2 regions of the Fuscovulum ytuae genome follow, and region 1 is predicted to be linked to the other one. Evidence: riboswitches for the same ligand, from Rfam matches in the RefSeq annotation. Region 1 holds a riboswitch; the other holds the start of a gene.

Evidence for each region. Region 1 has a riboswitch for cobalamin ahead of bluB (5,6-dimethylbenzimidazole synthase). Riboswitches for the same ligand answer to the same signal wherever they lie in the genome.
Region 2: another riboswitch for cobalamin. It lies ahead of QF092_RS10155 (energy-coupling factor ABC transporter permease); the one in region 1 lies ahead of bluB (5,6-dimethylbenzimidazole synthase).

Annotation. Positions count from the first base shown of each region.
Region 1 is NZ_CP124536.1:112,874-116,848, forward strand. It holds gene QF092_RS19200 (ABC transporter permease) at 1-340, shown strand, start outside; gene QF092_RS19205 (ABC transporter ATP-binding protein) at 344-1,036, shown strand; gene QF092_RS19210 (hypothetical protein) at 1,052-1,432, shown strand; gene bluB (5,6-dimethylbenzimidazole synthase) at 1,478-2,200, opposite strand; cobalamin riboswitch at 2,244-2,430, opposite strand; gene QF092_RS19220 (sterol desaturase family protein) at 2,487-3,341, opposite strand; gene QF092_RS19225 (ArsR/SmtB family transcription factor) at 3,430-3,975, shown strand, end outside.
Region 2 is NZ_CP124535.1:2,095,926-2,099,900, forward strand. It holds gene QF092_RS10145 (cobyrinic acid a,c-diamide synthase CobB) at 1-495, shown strand, start outside; gene cobA (uroporphyrinogen-III C-methyltransferase) at 492-1,214, shown strand; cobalamin riboswitch at 1,277-1,494, shown strand; gene QF092_RS10155 (energy-coupling factor ABC transporter permease) at 1,528-2,193, shown strand; gene cobF (precorrin-6A synthase (deacetylating)) at 2,245-3,018, shown strand; gene phoB (phosphate regulon transcriptional regulator PhoB) at 3,003-3,689, opposite strand; gene phoU (phosphate signaling complex protein PhoU) at 3,704-3,975, opposite strand, start outside.

The DNA.
Region 1 (3,975 bases):
GATCCTGCTGTCTGTCAGCGCCGTGGTGATTGCGCTCATCATCTACACAATGACCATGGAGAAGCTGAAGCAGATCGCTACCCTGAAGCTGATCGGCGCCCCGGATCGAACCATCGTGGGCCTGATCGTGCAACAGGCGCTGATCCTTGGCATCTCTGGCCTCGGGATCGGGCTGGCCCTGATCCTTCTGGTCAAGGACAGCTTTCCCCGCCGCGTTGTGCTTGAGCCGTTCAATGCGCTGGTGCTGACAGGCATCATCCTGATGGTCTGCCTTGTCGCCTCGGGTCTTGGCGTCCGCGCGGCGCTGAAGGTTGACCCTGCCACAGCGCTCGGGGGCTGACCCATGGCGCCGGGCGACATTCTGGTCGATGTGCGGGGCGTCGCCAAGCATTATGGCGAAGGCGAAACCCGTGTCGATGCCTTGCGGTCCGTGGATCTGCGGGTGCATGTCGGCGAAGTCATCGCGCTGCTGGGCCCGTCCGGTTCGGGCAAGACGACGCTGCTGAACGTGATCGGCTGCATTCTTGCCCCGACCGCGGGCCGGGTCGAACTGGATGGCGATGCGGTGTTCGACGGCAAATGGCTCCGCAGCGATCTGCGACGGCTGCGCCTGGACAAGATCGGCTTTATCTTTCAGGCGCACAACCTGTTGCCCTTCCTGACCGCCGAAGAGAACGTCTCGGTCGTGCTGGACCTTGCGGGCTGGACTGCCGAAAGAGGCCGAGCACGGGCACGCGAACTGCTTGATTACCTTGAAGTCGGGCATCGGGCCAAGGTGAAGCCGGCCCTGCTTTCCGGGGGCGAAGCGCAACGCGTCGCCATTGCCCGCGCGCTGGCGAACCGCCCCCGGATCATCCTGGCCGATGAACCCACGGCTGCGTTGGACAGTGGTCGGGCGCAACTTGTGATGGACCTTCTGCGAAAGCTCGCCAGCGACCAGAAGGCCTGCATCATCGCCGTGACGCATGATGAAAAGATCTTCGACCGTTTCGACCGCCTGATCCACCTGCGCGATGGTCGTCTCGTGGACAGCTGAACCAAGGAGAAGGCCATGCCCGCCCGCAGAAAGCCCCTGACGGCCGTCGCCGTTGTCGCAATCGTCTTCGGTCTCCTGACCATCGTTTCTGGAAGCCGCGCCCTTTTTGGTGGCGCCGACATGGGGGCCGTCGTCCCGTTCGTTCTATGGTTCAACTTCCTAGCAGGGTTTGCCTACATCATCGCGGGTCTGGGGCTTTGGTATAGGACTGGCTGGGCACCCGGCCTTGCCATCGCCATCACCCTTGCGACCGGAGCGATCTTTGCGATGTTTCTTTTGGAGGTCTGGCGCGGGACTGCATACGAGGCGCGGACGATGGGTGCGATGGCGCTGCGCCTTGCGATCTGGGTGGTGATCAGCGTCGTGGCGGCAAGAGAAAAGTCCAGTCGCGCATGACGGAAGGCAATCCTTTCACAGGGCACCATGCGGCCTGCCGCGATACTAGCAAGCAGGCGGCGTCACGTCTGACGGGACATCCCGTGCCCCCTCGCACTGACCCCAAGCGTCGCAATAGATCAACTGCTCCAGCGGCAGGCGGCTTGCCCAACCCTTAGCCGCCAATTCGGGCTGGTCGTAAAGCTCCTCGACGTAGCCGAGGCAAAGCCAGGCCACGGGAACAACGCTTTCGGGCAGGCCAAGGATCTCGCTTAACGCGCCCGACCGAAAGATGCTGACCCAACCCACACCAATCCCTTCCGACCGAGCCGCCAGCCAGAGGTTCTGAACAGCACAGACGGTCGAATAAAGGTCCATCTCGGGCGCGTGGGTGCGACCAAGCACAAAAGGGCCGCCACGCGCGCGATCGCAAGTGACACAGATGCTGACCGGCGCTTGCAGGATGCCTTCAAGCTTCAGGCTGGAATAGAGCGGACGGCGGTCAGGTCCGAACATCGCTTCGGCTTCAGCGTTTGCATCGGCAAAGGCGGCCTGAACCCGACCTTTCACACCGGCATCCCGGACAATGATGAAGTTCCACGGCTGCATGAACCCAACCGAAGGCGCATGATGGGCAGCCGTCAAAATGCGCATCAGAACATCTTTGTCCACGGGTGTGTCCGTAAACTGCGAGCGCACGTCGCGGCGCGAGAAGATAGCGCGATAGACGGCAGCGCGCTCGCTTTCGCTGAAGGCTCCGGCCGCGACCGGAGAGGCAGAAACGGACATGACGGTCCCCCTTCGTCGAAACGGGCGCGCCGCCGGCCTTCGGCGCGTCCTGTTTCGTCTGGCCGGTCTTCTGACTTGGCTTCGCGCGGGTGCTGCGCCTTCCCGGTCATTCGACCAGTGGCAAATGCAGCCCCATCTACCTTACAGCGTTGGGCACGTCGCAGGATTTCACTGCGTTCCCGATTATCCCGCCACGAAAAGCGGCGGGCACCAGACGCCGCCACTGTAGGCGTAAGTTCGATCTGGCGCAATCAGCGCGGCACTCCCGACGAAGACAGACGTAAAATCATTCTGCGGGATCCTTCAGCCCGGAATTTGGATCGAGGGCGTAGCCGCTCGCTGGTCCACGAAGGGGTTGAGCCAGCATCTGGTCGAGCCACAAATCACGCTGTGTACGAAACTGTTCGATACCGATTTCCATCCCTTCGTGCCCCTTGGCGGGCTGAGCGATGTAGGTCCCGAGCAGCCGGTCCCACCACGGCAAGTTGAAGCCGTAGTTCGAGTTGGTCTCGCGCGGGTCTTTGGAATGGTGGACGCGGTGCATGTCCGGCGTCACGACGAACAGGCGCAGCACGCGGTCCACCGGGCGTGGCAGGTCGATATTGGCGTGGTTGAACAGCGCGGTGGCGTTCAGGACCACCTCGAAGAGCAGCACCGCGACGGCGGGCGGGCCGAGCGCCGCGACCACTGCCAGCTTGATCCCCATTGAAATGAGGATTTCCACGGGATGGAAACGCAGTCCCGTGGTTGCGTCGAAATCGAGATCGGCGTGGTGCATCCGGTGCAGCCGCCAGAGCCCGGGCACGGCGTGGAACATCACGTGCTGAAGGTAGATCGCCAGATCGAGCAGCAGCATCGAGACGATGATTGCGACCCAGACTGGCACATCGATGTTGTTGAGCAGGCCCCAGCCACGATCCTCGGCCATGACGGCCAGACCGACCGCGAGGATCGGAAAACTCAGCCGCAGGATGACCGTATCCACCACCACCAGAGCAAGGTTGTTCGTCCAGCGGATCACACGCGGGATCTCCCGTCTGCGCCGGGGGGCTGCCACTTCCCAAAGCGCCATCGCCGCCAGAACACCCAGAAAGATGGCAAGCCGGATGGTCGCCTCGGTGGCAAGGATGGTCTCGGACATGGATCGCTGGCCTTGGGGCTTGTGGGGCGCGCTGGAATCGCTATTATTCAAGTTATCGCTTGAATGATGTAGCGTCAGGAGACAGTCCTTGTCAATCAGCCCGAAGCTGGCCCTGTTGGAGGAATACGCCCTCGTCGCGCGCGCCCTGTCGGCACCGGCGCGTCTGATGCTGCTGGAACAACTGGCGCAAGGCGAGCGCGGGGTGGAGGCACTGGCCGACAAGACCGGCCTGACCATCGCCAACTGCTCGCAGCACCTGCAACAGTTGCGACGGGCCGCTCTCGTCACCAGCCGCCGTGACGGCAAAGCAGTGATCTACCGGCTGACCGACGCGAAGACGCTCGCGCTCATGGACCTTTTGCGCATCGTGGCCGAACGTAACCTGGCACAAGTCGAGCGCATCCTGCGGGGCCTCTCGGGCGGCTATGACGCGCCCGAACCGGTCAGTCGCGCGGTCCTCGCCGCACGGCTCGCGGAAGGCTCTGTCACTGTTCTCGATGTCCGGCCCTCCGACGAATACGCTGCGGGCCACATCCCCGGTGCGCGGAACGCCACCCTGGCGCAGTTGGAGCAAATCCTCCCAACACTTGCGCATGACGCCGAGATTGTCGCCTATTGCCGCGGCCCATACTGC
Region 2 (3,975 bases), on a different replicon from region 1:
GATCAGGCCCCCGACCCTTCTGCCACCGTCGCATGGCTGCCGGGGGGGTACCCCGAACTCCATGCCCCCCGCCTTGCGGCCTGCGACACCTTCCGCGACGGGCTGACCGCCTTCGCCCAAACCCGCCCCGTCCATGGCGAATGCGGGGGCTATATGGCCCTTGGCGCGGGTCTCGTCGCCGCCGATGGCACGCGCCACCGTATGGCGGGCCTTCTGGGCCTAGAGACCAGCTTCGAAAAACGCCGCATGCACCTTGGCTACCGCCTTGCCCGCCCGCATCTCGGCCTGCCGGGGCTGGCCGATGCCCCCGCGCTCCGCGGCCACGAATTCCACTACGCCACGATCCTGTCGCAGCCCGATGCCCCCCTTGCCCATGTCACCGACGCAAACGGGGTTGCAGTCGCGGAAACCGGCTCCTACCAACGCCACGCGCAGGGCGGTATCACCAGCGGCACCTTCTTCCACCTCATCGCCCCTGCCGAGGCAGCACAATGACCCCCGGTTTCGTCTCCTTCGTCTCTTCCGGCCCCGGCGACCCGGAACTCCTTACCCTCAAGGCCGCCCGCCGTCTGGCCGAGGCCGATGTCATCCTCTTCGACGACCTCGCCTCCGGCCCCCTCCTCACCCATGCCGCGCCCTCGGCGGAATTGGTGGCGGTGGGCAAGCGCGCAGGCCGCCCCTCCCCCCGGCAGGACCATGTCAGCCGCCTTCTTGTGGATCACGCCGCCACGGGCGCGCGGGTGGTGCGGCTCAAATCCGGCGATGGCGGCCTTTTCGGGCGGCTGGAGGAAGAGCTTGTCGCCCTCCGCGCCGCAGGGATCGCTTATGAAATCATCCCCGGCGTCCCCTCCGCCTGTGCCGCCGCCGCCGCCGCTGGCATCCCCCTCACCCGCCGCCTGACCGCACGCCGCGTGCAATTCATCACCGGTGCCGATGTGACGGGTGGCCTGCCCGAAGGCCTTAACTGGCCCGCCTTGGCCGACCCCGAGGCGACGACCGTCGTCTTCATGGGCAAGCGCACCTTCCCAACGCTCGCGGCCCAACTCATCGCCCACGGGCTGCCCCCCGACACCCCCGCCCTGCTGGCCGAGGCGGTCACCCATCCCGAACAGACCCTCACCCGTCTGACCGTCGTCACCCTTGCCGCCCAACTGGCGGAAACACGCGGCGACCAGCCCGCGCTCATCCTCTACGGCCCCCTCGCCGATCCCTGATCGGGACGACGCATTCACCTATGCCGATGTCGCCTTCGTGCTTGACCGCCGCATGGCGCAGGCGCAGAACGGCAGGGCAAGGTGCCCCACGCGTCACAGCAACGGGCTCAAACGGGAATGGGGAAGGGCGGACCAAATCGCGGCGCCCCCACCCCAGCCGCCCCCGCGACTGTCAGCGGCGAGCGGCCATCCTTCATGCCACTGGCCCCTCTGGGGCCGGGAAGGCGGATGGCCGCACCGACCCGCCAGCCAGGAGACCGGCCTCGCATCAAAGAAACCATCCGCCGTCGGGTGTGACGGCAAGGAGAAAGACATGCATATCGAACCCGGCCTCGTCGATGGGGCCAAACTGATGCTCGGCTACGCCACGGCTTCCGCCGCTGCCGCCACCGGGGCCATGATCCTCGCCCGCGACCTGCGCGCGCAAGGCCCGGCCGCCATCGCGATCCGCAGCGCCATTGCTACCGTGGCGACCTTCGCCTTCTTCGAACTGGCCCCCCACACCGCCGTTGGCGTAAGCGAGGTGCATCTCATCCTCGGCTCCAGCCTCTTCCTGATCCTCGGCGCCGGCCCCGCCGCGCTGGGCCTTGCGCTGGGCCTACTTATTCAGGGCCTCTTCTTCGCCCCCATCGACCTGCCGCAATACGGTATGAACGTCACCACGCTGCTTGTCCCGCTCTTTGCGATTTCCATGATCGCGCGGCGCATCATCCCGGCGGGCACAGCCTATGTCGATCTGCGCTACACGGATGTGGTGAAACTCTCGGCCACCTATCAGGGTGGCGTCGTCGCCTGGGTGGCCTTTTGGGTCTTCTGGGGTCAGGGCGCATCCGCCATGTCCGACGTGGCCCTCTTCGGCGCGGCCTATATGACGGTTGTGCTGATCGAACCGCTGGTCGATCTGGCCCTCCTTGCCACCGCCCGCCGCTTCAAGGGGCGCACCCCCGGCGCGCTGGTCACACCGCGTCTCTTCGCCTGATCCCCCAAAGGCGCGGGGCCGATACCGGCCCCGCCGCCCCAAAAGCACAGCATGATCCACCTCACTCTCATCGGCATCGGCACCGGCAACCCCAATCACGTCACGGGACAGGCGATCCGCGCCATGAACGCGGCCGACCTGATCCTTCTGCCGCTCAAGGGTGACGACAAGGCCGATCTCGCCGGCCTGCGCATGGCGATCTGCCGCGCCAACCTGACAAACCCCAGCACCCGTATCGCGCCCTTTGACCTGCCCACGCGCGACCCCGCAACACCCGATTACCTGACCCGCGTCAACGACTGGCACGACACCATCGCCGCGCTCTGGCGGGCCGAGATCGAGAAACACCTTGCCCAAGGCGGCGGCCCGAATGTGGCGCTGCTGGTCTGGGGCGACCCCTCGCTTTACGACAGCACGCTGCGCATCGCCGACCGTGTCGCAGGCCACTTGCCGCTGACACTCAGTGTGATCCCCGGCATCACTGCCATTCAGGCGCTCTGCGCCGCCCATGCCATCCCGCTCAATGACCTTGCGAAACCCGTGGTCATCACCACAGGCCGCCAACTGCGCAGTTCAGGCTGGCCGCAGGATGCCGATACGGTGGTCATCATGCTTGACAGCGGTGCCGCCTTCGACGCGCTGCCCCCCGAGGGCATCCATATCTGGTGGGGCGCCTATGTCGGGATGGAAGAACAGATCCTGATCCAAGGCCCGCTTGCGCAGGTCGCCGAAACCATCCGCACCACCCGCGCCAAGGCGCGCGCCGATCACGGCTGGATCATGGACATCTACCTGATGCGCCGCACCGCTCAGCCCAGCGCGTAACCCGATCCCCGTACCGTGCGGATCGGATCTTCATCGCCATGCACGCACAGCGCCTTGCGCAGACGGCCCACATGCACATCCACGGTCCGGGTATCGACATAGATATCCCGCCCCCAGACCCGATCCAAAAGCTGTTCGCGCGACCACACGCGCCCCGGCTTTTCCATGAAAGCCGTCAGCAGCCGAAACTCCGTCGGACCCAGCTTCAGCACCTTTTCGCCCCTGAACACCCGATGCGTTTCCGTATCCAGCCGGATGCCGTCAAATTCCAGCACCACGCCCAAGGTGGATGGCCGCACGCGGCGGATCTGGGCCCGCGCCCGCGCCATCAACTCCACCATCGAATAGGGCTTGATGACATAGTCATCCGCGCCGGTTTCCAGCCCCCGCACGCGGTCCACCTCATCCGCCCGCGCCGACAGCATGATAACCGGGATCGCCCGCGTCTCGGGCCGCATCTTCAAGCGACGGCAAACCTCGATCCCCGAAACCTTGGGCATCATCCAGTCAAGGATGATCATGTCGGGATGATCCTCATCCACCAGCAAAAGCGCATCCTCGCCATTATCGGCCTGAATGACGTCAAACCCCTCGGCCTCAAGATTATAGGCCAGCACCTCGCGCTGCGCGAATTCGTCCTCTACAAGCAGAACCTTCGGCTGCTGAACCATGACGCGCTCCATCTTCATCCCTCAAGGGTCGAAACACCCGGCACCAGATCGGCCTTTGGCCGCTCATCCCCCGGCACTTCGCCGGTCGCCAGATAGATCACTTGTTCGGCAATCGCCGTCGCATGGTCGCCCACGCGTTCAATGTTCTTCGCAATGAAATGTAGATGCATCGCCGCGCTGATGTTGCGCGGGTCTTCCATCATATGCGTCAGCAACTCGCGGAACAGCGAGTTGTACATCTGGTCCACCTCGCGGTCGCGGGCGCGGATATCCTGCGCCACCGCCA